DNA from 3 places in the Nonomuraea sp. NPDC046570 genome. Region 2 is predicted to be linked to each of the others. Evidence: riboswitches for the same ligand, from Rfam matches in the RefSeq annotation. Region 2 holds a riboswitch; each other region holds the start of a gene.
The links. Region 2 has a riboswitch for cobalamin ahead of ABZ911_RS07170 (CbtB-domain containing protein). Riboswitches for the same ligand answer to the same signal wherever they lie in the genome.
Positions count from the first base shown of each region.

Region 1: another riboswitch for cobalamin. It lies ahead of ABZ911_RS18810 (ABC transporter substrate-binding protein); the one in region 2 lies ahead of ABZ911_RS07170 (CbtB-domain containing protein).
Region 3: another riboswitch for cobalamin. It lies ahead of ABZ911_RS08715 (ribonucleoside-diphosphate reductase subunit alpha); the one in region 2 lies ahead of ABZ911_RS07170 (CbtB-domain containing protein).

Region 1 covers NZ_JBEYZF010000010.1:211,244-216,235, reverse strand. Annotated here, with positions in the region: gene ABZ911_RS18815 (iron ABC transporter permease) at 1-836, opposite strand, end outside; gene ABZ911_RS18810 (ABC transporter substrate-binding protein) at 833-1,810, opposite strand; cobalamin riboswitch at 1,989-2,115, opposite strand; gene ABZ911_RS18805 (hypothetical protein) at 2,265-2,405, shown strand; gene ABZ911_RS18800 (hypothetical protein) at 2,463-3,905, opposite strand; gene ABZ911_RS18795 (response regulator transcription factor) at 3,989-4,627, opposite strand; gene ABZ911_RS18790 (sensor domain-containing protein) at 4,615-4,992, opposite strand, start outside.
Region 2 covers NZ_JBEYZF010000003.1:234,965-239,956, reverse strand. Annotated here, with positions in the region: gene ABZ911_RS07190 (hypothetical protein) at 1-264, shown strand, start outside; gene ABZ911_RS07185 (hypothetical protein) at 413-709, shown strand; gene ABZ911_RS07180 (rod shape-determining protein) at 685-1,479, shown strand; gene ABZ911_RS07175 (protein kinase) at 1,536-3,452, shown strand; adenosylcobalamin (AdoCbl) riboswitch at 3,636-3,784, shown strand; gene ABZ911_RS07170 (CbtB-domain containing protein) at 3,788-3,976, shown strand; gene ABZ911_RS07165 (CbtA family protein) at 3,986-4,822, shown strand; gene ABZ911_RS07160 (histidine phosphatase family protein) at 4,828-4,992, shown strand, end outside.
Region 3 covers NZ_JBEYZF010000004.1:85,944-90,935, reverse strand. Annotated here, with positions in the region: gene ABZ911_RS08730 (alpha/beta hydrolase) at 1-930, opposite strand, end outside; gene ABZ911_RS08725 (helix-turn-helix domain-containing protein) at 1,009-1,569, shown strand; gene ABZ911_RS08720 (tripartite tricarboxylate transporter substrate-binding protein) at 1,640-2,587, shown strand; cobalamin riboswitch at 2,593-2,791, shown strand; gene ABZ911_RS08715 (ribonucleoside-diphosphate reductase subunit alpha) at 2,895-4,992, shown strand, end outside.

The DNA.
Region 1 (4,992 bases), on a different contig from region 2:
TGCGGCAGCATCAGCCCCACGAACCCGATCGACCCGCTGACCGCGACGATCGCGCCGATCATCAGGGCGACCAGCACGAACACCGCGCCGCGGAAGCGGTGCACGTTCAGGCCCAGCGCGGCGGCGGCCTCCTCGCCGGCCAGCAGCAGGTTGAGCGGACGGCTGACGCCGAGCAGCACCCCGGTCCCGAGCAGTACCGCCGCGGCGGGGATCCACAGCAGGTCCCAGGTGGTTCCGGCCAGCCCGCCCAGCATCCAGCGCAGGGCCGCGTCGGCCTTGTGCGGGTCGTTGGAGGTGATGATGAGGTAGCTGGCGACCGCCGAGAGCACCTCGGCGGTGGCGACTCCGGCCAGCACCAGCCGTACCGTGGTCATCCGCCCGCCGGAGCGGGCCAGCGAGTAGACCAGCACGAGCGCCGCGAAGGCGCCGACGAACGCGGCCAGCGGCAGCGAGAACGCCCCGAGCAGCGAGACGTTCAGCACCATCACGACGACCGCGCCGACCGTCGCCCCAGACGACACCCCCAGCAGCATCGGGTCGGCCAGCGGGTTGCGCACCAGCGCCTGCAGCGCCATCCCGCACACCGACAGCCCCGCCCCCACCACCCCGCACAGCAGGATCCGGGGCACCCGGACATCCATCACGATCGTCTCCCGAACCGGCGCCCAACTCGGCTCGACCAGCGGCGGATACACCCGATGCAGCAGAATGCCCCACACCTCCCCGAACGGCAGCCGCACCGACCCAACCGCGACCCCCGCCGTCCCCGCCACGACCACCGCGACGGACAACACCACCAGAACCAGCGTGTACGGCACGCGCCCGCGTTCGGTCACGCGAAAAGATCCGGATGCAACTGGCGGGCCAGCGCCTCCACCCCGGAAGGCACCCGCACGCCCAGCACCGCCGACGACAGCGGCAACACCGCGAACCGCTGGTTCTTGATCGCGGGCACGTCCTTGAGCGCCGGATTGCCGAGCAGGAACTTTTTCTTCGCCTCCACCGACTGGTCGCCGTAGTCGTAGATGACGATCATCTCGGGCGCCCGCTCCGCGACCTGCTCGAACGAGACGTTCCCCCAGGCCTTGCCGAGGTCGCCGAACAGGTTCGTCCCCCCGGCCAGCTTGATCATCTCGTTGCCGATGCCCGCACCGCCCGCCGTGAAGGCCGTCTTGTCGCCGCTGTCGTACACGAACACCTTGACCGGCTCGACCCGCCCGATCTTGGCCTTGACCCCGTCCAGCACCCCCCGCATCGCGACCACCTGCCGCTCCGCCCGGTCGGACACCCCGAAGATCCTGCCGACCGCCCGAACCTCCTCCTCGACCTGGGCCGCCGTCACCGGCCCCGCCGGGCACTCCTCACCGTTCACCCGCGAGGTGATCCCGGCCTCCGCCAGTACGGCCCGGCCGCGCCCCTCCTTCTCGTCGAAGGCGCTGTCGAACCCGCCGTACACGAAGTCCGGCTCCACCGACAGCAGCGCCTCGTACGAGGGGTACTGCTCGGCGAGGACCTTGATCCCCTTGTAGGCGTTCTCGTACTCGGGCAGGATCCGGTCGTCGAGGTAGGCCGTGGCCACCATCGACTTCTCCAGCCCGAGCGCGAGCATGATCTCGGTGACGTGCTGGTTGAGCGTGACCGCCCGCTGCGGCGGCCGCTGGTAGGTGGTCGTCACGCCGCAGTTGGTCATGGTGAGGGGGAAGCCCGCGGCGGACGGCGCGGTGGGCTGAGTGGTGGTGTGAGCGCTGGTTCCGCAGCCCGTCGCCAGCAGGACGGACAGGAGGAACGCGAGCGAGCGTCGGCTCGTCATGAACGGGTCCTTTCACTCACGGGTCGCACCCGATGAGCGGGAGGGGCAAGGAGCCGGATCATCACAAGAGGGTCGCGACGCGGGCAGCCCGAAGGACCGCACACCGATGAGCGGCATGGCGACCACCGTTCCTCTCTTGGGGAGATCCGCCCCAATTTCTCTGAGGAGGCGACCGCGTGAGTCTCCTGGCTCTCGGGTCAAAGCTCCCTCCGGCCTTCCCACCCGCACCCGGGCAGTGGCTTCATCGGAGTTCGCTCACCGATCACAGTGGCGGGACCGCGCCGGATTCACACCGACTTCCTCGTCCGCCGTCGCCTACGCCGCCCATGGTCGCACACCCACATCAAGGACCACTGCGTGGGCGTTTCGCGGTGCCCCGGCACGCGTTCATCCCGGAAGTGGCCCTGGGTGCTGGAGATCGGCACGGGCACGCGGCCGCGGCTGCCCCGGGCGGGTGCCCTACGACCGAGCCCACGTCACGTGCGGCATCCGGGCCGTGCCGTACGGCTGGGCCTGGCGGGACAGGTTCGGGATGACGGTCACGCCGGAGGGGCGGCAGGTGTGGCTGGATTCTCCGGGGCGGGTCGTCGGGTGACGTTTCCCTGAAAGTGGGTGCCCCCGCCGTGGCGGCGGGGGCACGGGCGTGCCACGACTACTTGGGCAGGCACTTCACGGTGTAGGAGATCTCCTTCACCGGCTTGTTGTGGTTGAGCACCTCGAAGCGGGCGATGCCGCTGGTGGCCACCAGGTGCGTGCCTCCCACGATCTTGGTCGTCCCAGCACCGAGGGCCCTCTTGCTCGCGAAGGTGCGTCCGGCCACCAGCCAGCGGTACTCCACCTCCCCGGCGCGGTCCAGGGTCAGTGTCACGTCCACCGCGACCCGCGGCGACTCGTCGCAGTCAGGGTCGGGGTAGCTGACGAGGTGGTCGATCTTGCCGAGGGCCACGGTCACGGGCGGGGACTCGGTCAGGCACTTGAGTACGAACGTCCGCTCGACGGGCTCGCGGGAGCCGCCCTCCACCATGAGGCCGAGGGTGTGAGTGCCGGACTGCTGGTCATTCAGAGAGAACCTGCCGAACACGTACCTGGAGCGAGCACTGCCGCTCTCGGTGAAGTCGATCCGCTCCTCCTGCCACGGCGAGCCGTTCAGAATCCACCGGTACGTGACGGTGGTGGCCGGCCCGGCGGGCAACTGGATGGTGCCCCACGCGTTGTACTCGATGGGAGCCGTGCAGGTGCCCTCGTAGTCGCCGGGAGTCAGGTAGGGGATGGCGGCCACGGGCTTCGCCGGCGGCGGGTCCGTCGGGCCCGGGGTGGGGGTACCTGTGGAGCTGGGGGTGGGAGTGGGGGTGGGTGTGCTGGTGCAGGTCACCTGGTAGGTGGCGCGGCCCGAGTCGTGCCCCCGTGTCACCCGGATGGCCTTCCAGCCGCCAGTGGTGCTGCCAACGCTGAGCGGCAAGACGACCTGCTTGAGGCGGGGGCCTCCGGCGGGGAAGTCCAGGTACTCGACGGGCCCGTCGCCCTGGGCGCTGTCCACCCACCGGTAGGCCACGCGGGCCGGGGTCCTGGACACCTGGATGGTGCCGGTGAAGCGCACGGTCGTGGGGCAGGCACCGCTGTAGGCCGGGGGAGTGACGTCCACGTCCGCGGCGGCCACGAGCGGCTTGGTGGCGTGGGCGGGAAGCCGGTGCGCGGCGTCGTACACCTTGGCCGGGCTCGCGCAGACGACGCTGAAGTGCGCCTTGCGCGACAGGCCCTTGCGGCCGAGGATCTCGACGGCCTGCCAGCCCTTCACCGACTCCTCGAAGGTCTGCCGGTCGCGGACGGTGACCTTGCGGCTCCCGCCGACGGTGAAGCTCTTGATCGATCCCTTGGTGCCGTCACCGCGTACCCAGCGATAGCGGACCGTGCCCTTGCCCTTGGCCGACACGGTCGCGGAGAAGCCCACTGTGGTGGGGCAGTCGCCGGAGTCCGCGGTGGAAGAGGCCTTGACCTTGGCGACCGCCACCTTGACGGCGGGCGCGGCGACGGCCGGGGGAGTAACCAGCAGCCCACTGAGCAAGATGGTGCTCAGCAGTAACGCTGTCCTCTTCATGTAGATATGCCTTTCTCGGAAAGAATGACACAGGCTACTCAGCGTCACTGGTGTCCCACTGGTATCTGACTTGGAGGTCCCCGTCAGCCGTCCAGGTAGTGCAGGACCGCCGCGACCCTGCGGTCCAACTGGTCGGTGGGCGCCAGGTCGAGCTTGGCGAAGATGCTGCGGATGTGCTTCTGTACGCCGCCGTCGCTCACCACCAGCCGCTCGGCGATGGCGGTGTTGCCCAGCCCCTCGGCCATGAGCGCGAGCACCTCGCGCTCCCTGGCGGTCAGCCGCCCCAGCGGGTCACTGCGCCGGGCGAACAACTGGGCGACGACCTCGGGGTCCATCGCGGTCCCGCCCGCCGCCACCCGCCGCAGCGCGTCCACGAACTCCTCCACCCGGCCCACCCGCTCCTTGAGCAGGTAGCCCACCCCGTGCGTGCTCTCGGCGAGCAGATTGGTGGCGAACGCCTGCTCGACATACGCCGACAGCACGAGTACGGCCAGCTTCGGATGCAGCCGCTTGGCCTTCACCGCGGCCCTGATGCCCTCGTCCGTATGGGTGGGCGGCATCCGCACGTCCACCACCGCCACGTCCGGGTGGTGCTCGGCGACCGCGGCCAGGAACCCGTCGGCGTCGGGCGCGGCGGCCACCACCTCGAACCCTTCCCCGCTGAGCAGCAGCACGAGCCCCTCGCGCAGCAGCGCGTCGTCCTCGGCGATCACGATCCGCATGGCAACTCCACTTCGATTCTGGTCGGCCCACCCTGCGGGCTGGACAGCGTGACGACGCCGTCGTGCGCCTCGACCCGGCGGCGGATCCCGGCGAGCCCGGTCCCGGCACTGCCGTCATCCGCTCCGCCCTTGCCGTCGTCGGTGACCACGACGCGCAGCAGGTCACGGTCGCGGCTAAGAGTGACCTGGGCCCGCCGGGCGCCGCTGTGCCTGCCCACGTTGGTCAGCGCCTCGGCGACGGTGAAGTAGGCGGTCGTCTCCACCGAGAGCGGCAGTTGTCCGAGTTCGCCCACCGCCAGCCCGCAGGGCACCTGGCTGCCCGCCGCCAGCGCGTTCAACGCCCCGGCCAACCCCCGGTCCTCCAG
Region 2 (4,992 bases):
CCCGCCCACCGCTCCGCCGACGTGAGCGCCGACCAGTGGACCCCCGGCGCCTGGGACACCCAGGCGAGCGACCTGCCGCAGCTCACGGCCGGAGCCCGCGAGCAGGTGCCGCCGCTGTGGCCGCCGTCGCGCCGCTCGGAACGGCCCGAGGCCGCCGACCCGATGCCCGCGACCCACGACGGCTGGCCGGACCCCGGCACCGCCGCCAATCCCCGGCAGACTCCCCACCGCACCGCGGGCTCGCGCAGCCCACCCCCGCGCTGAGCCGGTCGGACCGTCCAACTCTCCGGCTTCGCGGCGCGAACCGGACGTGAGACCGCGCCAGGCGCGGCCCGCCGAGCCGTATCCCGGCTCGATCCTCGTCACACCCCCGGGGTGTCGTCATTCGCCTGAACAGGGAGTCGATGTCGTCATGGCGGACATCAGATCAGTGCACGCGCTCATGCAGGACTACCAGCGGCACCTGGCGCACCTGGAGGAGCTGCGCGGGCTGCTGCGGGAGCGGCTGGAGGTGGCCAGGTCGGCGGGCGGCCGGTCGGCCGGCCGCGCGGTACGGCTCATCGCCGAGATCGAGGCGGCCATCGAGCGGATGGACAGCGGACGGTACGGCACCTGCCTGCGCTGCGGCACCTTCATCGCGCTCGACCAGCTCAGGAACGCGCCGCACCGGCAGGAGTGCGTCGAGTGCGGCAACCGGGCGGCGGCATGAGCGGCGCGTACGTGGTCATCGACCTGGGCACCGCCAGAACCCGGTCCCTGGTGTCCGGCGGCCCCGCGATCACCGACCGCCCCTCCTCGGCCCCCCACCGGGCACCCGGTCCCGCGGACGCGGGTGTGCTCGCTGAGCCCGGTCTCGTCTGGCCGGTGCGGCACGGGATGGTCGCCGACATGGCGGCGTGCGCGCGGCTGGTGCGTGCCGTCATGCGGGACGCGGCCCGGGACGGCGCCCGGCCTCTGGAGCGGGTGCTGGTCGGGGTGCCGGTGGCCGCGTCCGATCTCGATCGGCGGGCCGCGCGGGCGGCCGTCGGGAGCGTCGCCGGATGCCCGGTCTCGCTCGTCGAGGAGCCGCTGGCGGCGGCCGTGGGCAGCGGTCTCGACGTGACGGGGCCGCGGCCCAGGCTGCTGATCGACGTGGGGGCGGGGATCGTCGAGGCCGTCGTCATCCGGGACGCCGGGGTCGCCGACGCCGGGGCCGTACAGATCACCCTGCGCTCCTCCGCCGGCCTGCCCGGGCACGACCTGGAGCGGGTCGTCGCCATGGTGGGCGACCTGATCGGGCGGCTGCCGGCCGGCGACCGGGCGGCGGCTCGGGCCGGGGTCCGGCTCACCGGGGGCGGGGCCGCGCAGCCGGAGCTGGCCCAACGGCTCCGCACCGCGCTGCGCGTCACCGCCACCCCGGCCCGCGAACCCGCGCACGCCACGGTGAAGGGCCTGGCCACGCTGGGCCGCCTCGCCGGTCACCCGAATATCACGGAATGATCATGATCGAGGGCCGGCTGTGACGGGAAGGCGGTCGTTGCGGTATACCTCCTGGGATGAGGGGGACTCAGCCGCTGCAGCCATCGGATCCGACGGTCATCGGGCGCTTCCGCCTGACCGCCAAGCTGGGCAGCGGCGGCCAAGGGGTCGTCTATCTCGGCGAGGACGAGTCGGGGCGGCTGGTCGCGGTCAAGGTGCCGCATCTGCCCGCGTGGGCCGACGCCGAGATGCTGGCCAGGCTCGCGCGGGAGCTGGAGATGGCTCGCCGTACCACGCCCGCCTTCACGGCCAGGGTCGTCGAGGCCGACCTGGAGAGCTCCCCGCCGTACATCGTCAGCGAGTACATCGACGGCCCGAGCCTGCGTGAGCTGGTCGCCGACCGGGGTCCGCTGCACCCGGACGCGGTGCACCGGCTGGCGACCGGGCTGGCGACCGGCCTCGCCGCCATCCACCAGGCGGGCATCGTGCACCGCGACGTCAAGCCGGACAACGTGCTGATGGGCCCCGACGGCCCGCGCCTGATCGACTTCGGCATCGCGCGCCTGCCGGACGGCACGATGACCTCGACCGGCGAGCTGGTCGGCACACCGCTGTACATGGCGCCGGAGGTGTTCGAGGGGGAGCGGGCGAGCGCGGCGGCCGACGTGTTCGCGTGGGGTGCCGTGGTCGCCTACGCGGCACGCGGCAGGCACGTGTTCGAGGGTGGCGAGATGGCCGCCGTGATGCGGCGGATCGTCACGGACGAGCCCGACCTCGGGTTCATCCCCGACAGCATCCGGCCGGTCGTGGCCGCGGCACTGGCCAAGCGGCCCGCCGACCGGCCCGGCTCGACGGACATCCTGCTCCGGCTGGTCGGCGGCGCCCCGGCCGGGGCCGACACGGAGGCGGTGCGCAGGAGCAGGGCCCGCCGCCACTACCGGACGGCGGCCGTCGTGGCCGCGGCCCTGCTGGCCACCGCCACCGCGCTGGCCTTCGTCCGGTACGGCGACGCGTCTTTCACCACCTCGGACAAACCCGTCACGACCATCACCACACCCCCGGCGGACGACGGGGGCTCCTCACCGCCCGACTCCGGCAACGACGGCACCCACGCCCCGGCCGCACCCGGCGACGGTTCCACCACCGACCCCGCCGCGCCCGGCGACGGCGCCACCACCGATCCCGCCCCGCCGGGCGACGGCGGCACCGCCGACCCCGGCCAGCCCCCGCAGACCGACTCCCCGCCCGCGGTCAGCGACGGCGACACCCGCGCCTACTACGACGTGACCCCCGAGGAACACGGTCGGCAGGTCAAGGAGTTACGCGCCGCCGGGTTCCGCCTGCTCTCCCTCTCCATCACCGACCGCGGGTACACCGCCCTGTGGCGGGAGGCGCCCGGCCCGCCGTACGTGACCGCCCACGGCCTGTCCGGATCCGCCTACCAGGACTTCTTCGACCAGTGGTCGGCCAAGGGCTACGCGGAGACGATCGCCGTCGCGCACGACGGGGACACGGGCCCGGTGTTCGCCTCCGTCATGGAGAAGAGCGGCGGCGCCTTCATGGCCTACCACGGCCAGACCCCGAGCCAGCTCAGCTCCCGCAACGCGCAGGCGCGCGGCGACGGCCTCATCCCGGCCTGGATCACCGCCCACGGCACCGAGGACGAGGTGCTGTTCAACGCCGCCTGGATCGCCAACCCCGAGGGCGCCGCGTGGAGCGTGACCACGGGCCAGAGCGCGCAGGAGTTCCAGGCCGAGTTCGACAAGCGCGCCCGCGACTTCCTCCGGCCGGAGGTGACGATCGCGCCGGACGGCACGTACACCGCGATCTGGAAGAAGTCGCGCACCGACTGGTACTGCTACAGCGGCATGACCACCGCCCGGCATGTGGCGAAACTGCGGGAGATGACGGCCAAGGGCTACCGGCTGACCAGGCTGGTCGCCTCACAGGTCGGCTCGGAGGTCCAGTACTCCATGCTCCTGCTCAAGGACTAGCGGCGGCACCCGCGGTGCCGAACGGGGTATCTCCACAGACCGTCCTCGCCGCGCCTGGCCACGTCGACCGGGGAGCGGGTCATGACCTGTTGATCGCAACACAGCGGCGGCGCAGGGAAAACGGTGTCGTTCAAGGTGCGGCACCCCCGCTCGCGTGTTGACGGAAGAGGGATGAAAGGATACGTTCCGGTAGATTTCGCGGTGGCCGAAGGGAAATCCGGTGAGATGCCGGTGCGGTCGCGCCACTGTAGTCGGGACGTACGAGCCCGCGAGCCAGGTCACTTGGCCGCCGCGACCTCACCTGTCGGGACGCGTCATCCCTGAGGAGGCTTGCCGTGAGTGATCTGTCCACTCCTTCCGTCGTTCCCCTTCCCCGCCTGCGCCCGTGGTTGCTGGCCGTGCCCGTGTTCCTGCTGATCGCCTACCTGGTCCTGATGGACAACGGGGCGATCTCGCAGACCGGTACCTACCTCCACGAACTCATGCACGACGGGCGTCACCTGCTCGGCGTGCCCTGCCACTAAGGGGCTGTCGTGGTACGCACCCTGCTGGTCAGGGGGCTGCTCCTCGGCCTGCTGGCGGGCCTGGTCGCGGGCGCGTTCGCGTTCGTGGTCGGCGAGCCGCACGTCGAGAGCGCCATCGCCATCGAAGAAGCCGCCTCGGCTGAAGCCGCATCCGGTGTCGCGGCCAACGCCGCGTCCGGGGCTGAGGCCGGAGCCGCACACGAGCATGAGGGCGGTACGGCCGAGGCCGCCCGAGGGCATGATCACGGCGAGGAGGCCGTGGTCAGCCGCCCCGGGCAGAAGGCGGGGCTGTTCCTCGCCACAGGTCTCTACGGCCTGTCCGTCGGCGGTGTCTTCGCGCTCGTGTACGCCGGGCTGCGCGGGCGCGTCGGACCCCGTTCCGAGGGCGGCCTCGCCCTGGCCGCCGCCGCGACGGCGTTCCTGGCCATCGTCCTCGTTCCCTTCCTGAAATATCCCGCCAACCCACCGGCCGTGGGCGATCCGGACACGATCGGCGACCGTACCCTCCTGTACGTCGTCATGGTCCTGGTCGGCCTGGCCGCGACCGCCGTCTCGGCGGCGAGCACCCGCCGCGTGTCCCGGGCCGCCGGCCCGTGGGCCCGGTGGGGGGTGGCCGCCGGGACGTTCCTGATCCCGGTGATCGTCGCGTGGCTCCTGCTGCCGAGGATCGACGAGGTTCCCGAGGGCTTTCCCGGGTCGCTGATCTGGGAATTCAGGCTCGCCTCGCTGGGCACCCAGCTTGTGTTCTGGGCGTCGTTCGGGGTGCTGTTCGGGCTGGCCTGCGACCGCGCCGCGCGCCATACCATCCCCGCGCCGGCGGGCGAACCCCTGTCCGCCCCGAGCTGAGCCGGGTGCTGTTCGTCCGGCACGCGACCACCCTGGCCATGCGCGAGCCCCGCTTTCCTTCCGGCCTGCCCGCAGGATGCGCGCCTGCCTCGGAAGACGCGGACTCTTCGAGCCTGGCCAGGGTGATCCGGCTGGCGGTCGAACCGGGGACCAGGGCGTTCGTGTCCCCG
Region 3 (4,992 bases), on a different contig from region 2:
CTCGGGCAGGCGGCCCGAGGTCACGTCGGAGACCCAGGAGCCGACCAGGTCGGCGTAGCCGGGGGCCAGCGCGGGCAGCCGGGTAACGCCGCCGTCGGGGGTCTGGTGGGCGGCGTGGTCGGCGCCCGGGAAGAACCGCATCGTGTAGGCGGTGTTGCCGCCCTCCTTCAGGGCCCGCGCGATCAGCGGCGGGCTCTCCCTCGGGGGCGTCAGCAGGTCGTCGGTGCCCCAGATGCCCAGCAGCGGCTGGCGCATCTGCCGCAGCACCCGCTGCGGCTCGTAGTAGGCCTCGGGGAACAGCCCGCCATCGGCGATCGCCCGGTACAGGGCCGGCTCGGTCCGCTCCACCATCGAGCCGGAGACGCCCGCCTTGCGCAGCCCCGAGGCGACCGCCCAGGTCTGCTGGCGCAGCGGGTGCTGCGCGTTGGCGCCCACCACGACGACGAAGGCGACGTCGGCCGAGCGCGAGGCGGCCAGCGGGACGACCCAGCCGCCCTCGCTCAGCCCCCAGAGGCCGACTTTGGCCGGGTCGACCCCCGGCCTGGCGCGCAGCGCGGCCACGGCGCCGAGCGCGTCGTCGGCGAGCGCGCTGAAGGAGCGGTCGAAGAGCGTGTACCCGACCGTCCGCTTGTCGTAGACGAGGACGGCCAGGCCGCGGCGGGCGAACTCCACCGCCTCGCCGAGCAGCTTGGCGCGCTTGGTGCCCTCGCCCGCGCCGTGCACCAGGACGAGCCCGGCCCGCGGCTCGGCGGAGGGGGCGGCGGGGGACACGACGGTGCCGTGCAGCGCGAGCCCGCCGCCACCGCGGAAGCTGACCTCCGCGGTGACCAGGTCGGCGGGTACGGCGGGCGGCGTGGCCGCCGCGGGGGAGGCGAGGAGCAGCAGGGCCGGGGCGACGGCCAGCAGAAGGAGCACCCGAATTCTCGACATATGCCGAAAGTAGTCTGCAGAGAGTTGTCGGCAAAGGCTTCTCTGCAGATATCGTTCTGCAGGATTAGGGTGTTCATCATGAAGGATGACGATCCCCTCCTCCTCGACCCCGGCAGGCTGAAGGCGCTGGCCCACCCCATGCGCCGCCAGATGCTGCGCCTGCTGGAGGTGCACGGCCCCGCCACCTCCACCACGCTGGGCGAACAACTCGGCGCCAAGACCGGCACCACCAGCTACCACCTGCGCCAACTGGAGAAGTACGGCTTCGTCGAGGAGATCGCCGAGCGGTCGGCGGGCCGGGAGCGCTGGTGGCGCAAGGCGGCGGGCCCGCGCGACTACCGCCTGCCCACCCCCGACCAGCTCGCCCCCGAGGACCGCTCGGTGCTCGCCGAGTTCCACCGCATCGGCATGGAGGAGGAGCGCGACCTGCTCGACCGCTTCCCGGCCGCCTACCGCCGGGACCCCGGCTGGGCCAAGTCCTCGCGCGGGTTCGGCCGGATGACCAAGGAGGAGCTCCACGACTTCCACGAGGAGTACATCGCGCTGCTGCTGAAGTACAGCCATCGGGCCGAGGACGCGCCCCCCGGCGCGAGGCCGCTGTACATCCGCCTGTTCACCCTCCCGGCCGACGAGGAGTGACCCCGGTGTGTGACTTACCGTGATATATCGATAACATAAAGTATCGGGTGGTCGTCGGGAGGGGGGTCCCGTGCGCCGTCGGCAGTTCCTCGCCTGGGGGCTCGGCGCGGCCGCGTGCCTGACGGGCTGCGGCGGCGCCAAGGGCGGCGGCACGCTCGGGCGCGTGTCCGTCGTCCCCGGCGGGGAGACCTGGACGCCTCTCGCGCAGGCGCTGTCCAGGATCCTCGGGCGCGAAGGCGTCGACGTCGCGGGCGCCGGCGCCTTCGCCGGGCCCGGGACCATCACCCGGCTCACCGTGACCGGCCTGCCCGCCCTCGCCGCCGAGATCAACGACGGCGGCGGCCCGCTCGCCGAGGGCACCCCGCTGGCCAGGCTGGTCGGCGAGCCGGAGGTACTCGTCGTGGCCAGGCACTCGCGCCTGACCGGCTTCGAGGACTTCGCCGCCCACCTCGTCGCCGACCCGACGAAGCTGCTGCTCGCCGGCGGGCCGCAGGGCGAGGCCGACCACCTGCTGTTCGGGCTGGTCGCCCAGGGGCTCGGGGCCGACGCGCGGCTGCTCGACTACGCGGGCTACCCTGGTCCGGTCGAGGCGGCCACCGCGCTGCTCGGCGGCCGGGCGGGCGTCGCCGCCGGGCCGCTGTCGGCCTGGCGCGACCGGATCGACCAGGGCAGGGTACGGCCGCTGGCCGTCTCCTCGGCCGCCGGCGTCCCCGGCGTGGACGCGCCCCCGCTGCTGGAGGCGGGCGTGCGCATCGACTTCACCGACTGGTGCGCCGTGCTCGGCCCGCCCCGGATGCGCGAGATCGACAAGACCGCGGCGGTCGAGATGATCGACCGGGTGATCAAGTCGGAGTCGTGGCTGGAGGCGTGCCGTACCCGGGGGTGGAGGCCGTTGCCGCTCACCGGGGACGACTTCGGCGCGTGGCTGGAGTCGGAGACCGGGCGAACCCGCGGCGCACTCCGCGACCTGGGCCTGCTCGACACAACTTGTTGGGGTAGTTGCGGCAACGGCCACTAGATGTAGGATCCTGGACTGTCGCTGGTTCGCCCTCGCGAGAGGGCGGAGCAATAGGGAACCCGGTGTGAGTCCGGGACTGCCCCGCAGCGGTGAGCGGGAACGACCGCCGTCATGAGCACTGGAGAGATCTGGGAAGCGACGGCCACTAGGCGCCATCCGGCGTGCCCGCGAGTCCGAAGACCTGCCGGCGACGTGATCGTTCCATGGGCCTCGAGGGAGGGCCCGGGAGTCGCGCGGCCGGGGGTTCCTTGCGTCGCGGTGCTCTCGCGTGCCCTCACGGGGGAAGAGCTCGCGAGGAGTAGAGCACGTGACGCAGATCGTTGAGGTTGACCGCAGGCAGGCCATCGAGCAGGCCGCGGCCCGGGTGATCGCCGACCCGGAGAACTCCAGGATCGCCGCCGGACTGCTGGCCGAGGAGATCGCCGACGAGGCCGCCACGCACGGCGTGCGCACCTTCTCCGACTCCATCGCCGCCACCCACGCCGCGGGCCTGATCCAGGACGGCCTCGCCGAGTTCGTCGCCGCGCACGCCGCCGAGCTGGACGCGCTGGTCGACACGACCGCTGACGGCCGGTTCGAGTACTTCGGCCTGCGCACGGTCTACGACCGCTACCTGCTGCGCCACCCCGAGACCCGGGCGGTGCTGGAGCGGCCCCAGCACTTCTTCCTGCGCGTGGCCTGCGGCCTGTCCGCCTCGGTGGCGGAGGCGGCCGAGCTGTACGGGCTGATGTCCACGCTGTCCTACCTGCCCTCCTCGCCGACGCTGTTCAACTCCGGCTCGCGCCGGCCGCAGCTGTCCTCGTGCTTCCTGCTGGACTCGCCGCGCGACGAGCTGGAGGGGATCTATGAGCGGTACGGCCAGGTGGCCAGGCTGTCGAAGTACGCCGGCGGCATCGGCATCGCCTGGAGCAGGGTGCGCTCCCGCGGCTCGCTGATCCGCGGCACCAACGGGCACTCCAACGGCATCGTGCCGTGGCTGCGCACGCTCGACTCCTCGGTGGCGGCGGTCAACCAGGGCGGGCGGCGCAAGGGGGCGGCGTGCGTGTACCTGGAGACGTGGCACGCCGACATCGAGGAGTTCCTGGAACTGCGCGACAACACCGGCGAGGACGCCCGCCGTACGCACAACCTGAACCTGGCCAACTGGGTCCCCGACGAGTTCATGCGCCGGGTCGAGGCGGACGAGCTCTGGTCGCTGTTCGACCCCAAGGAGGTCCCGCAGCTCACCGACCTGTACGGCGAGGCCTTCGACCGCGCCTACCGCGAGTGCGAGGCCGCCGGGCGCTACGTCAAGCAGCTCCCCGCCCGGGTGCTCTACGGCCGCATGATGCGCACCCTCGCCCAGACCGGCAACGGCTGGATGACCTTCAAGGACGCGGCCAACCGCACCTCCAACCAGACCGCCCGCCCCGAGAACGTCATCCACCTGTCCAACCTGTGCACCGAGATCCTGGAGGTCACCAGCGACGGCGAGACCGCCGTCTGCAACCTCGGCTCGGTCAACCTGGCCGCCCACCTGCGTGAGGGCTCGATCGACTGGGCGCGGCTGCGCGCCACCGTGCGGACCGCCGTCCGCTTCCTCGACAAGACCATCGACCTGGGCTTCTACCCCACCCCCGAGGCCGAGGCGGCCAACAGGAGGTGGCGGCCGATCGGGCTCGGCGTGATGGGGCTGGCGGACGTGTTCTTCGCGCTGCGCCTGCCGTTCGACGCGCCCGAGGCACTGGCGCTGTCCACCCGGATCGCCGAGGAGATCGCGCTGGCCGCCTACGACACCTCCGCCGACCTGGCCGCCGAGCTGGGCAGGCACCCGTCCTACGCCGAGACCAGGGCCGCGGCCGGGGTGCTGCACCCCGACCACTACGGCCTGGGCGCCTCGCCGTCCTGGACGGCGCTGCGCGAGAAGATCGCCGAGACCGGGCTGCGCAACTCGCTGATGGTCGCGATCGCGCCCACCGCGACGATCGCCTCGATCGCCGGCTGCTACGAGTGCATCGAGCCGCAGGTGTCCAACGTGTTCAAGCGGGAGACCCTGTCGGGCGAGTTCCTCCAGGTCAACCGCTACCTGGTGGCCGACCTTCAGGCGCGCGGGCTGTGGACGCAGGCGCTGCGCGACGACCTCAAGCGGGCCGACGGGTCCGTGCAGGACCTCGCGGCCGTGCCCGCCGACCTGAAGGTGCTCTACCGGACCGCCTGGGAGCTGCCGCAGAAGGCGCTCATCGACCTGGCGGCGGCGCGGCAGCCGTACATCGACCAGTCGCAGTCGCTGAACCTGTTCATGGCCACGCCGACGATCGGGAAGCTGTCGTCGATGTACGCCTACGCGTGGAAGCAGGGGCTGAAGACGACCTACTACCTGCGTTCGCGCCCGGCCACCCGGATCGCCCAGACCACCGTGCAGGCGC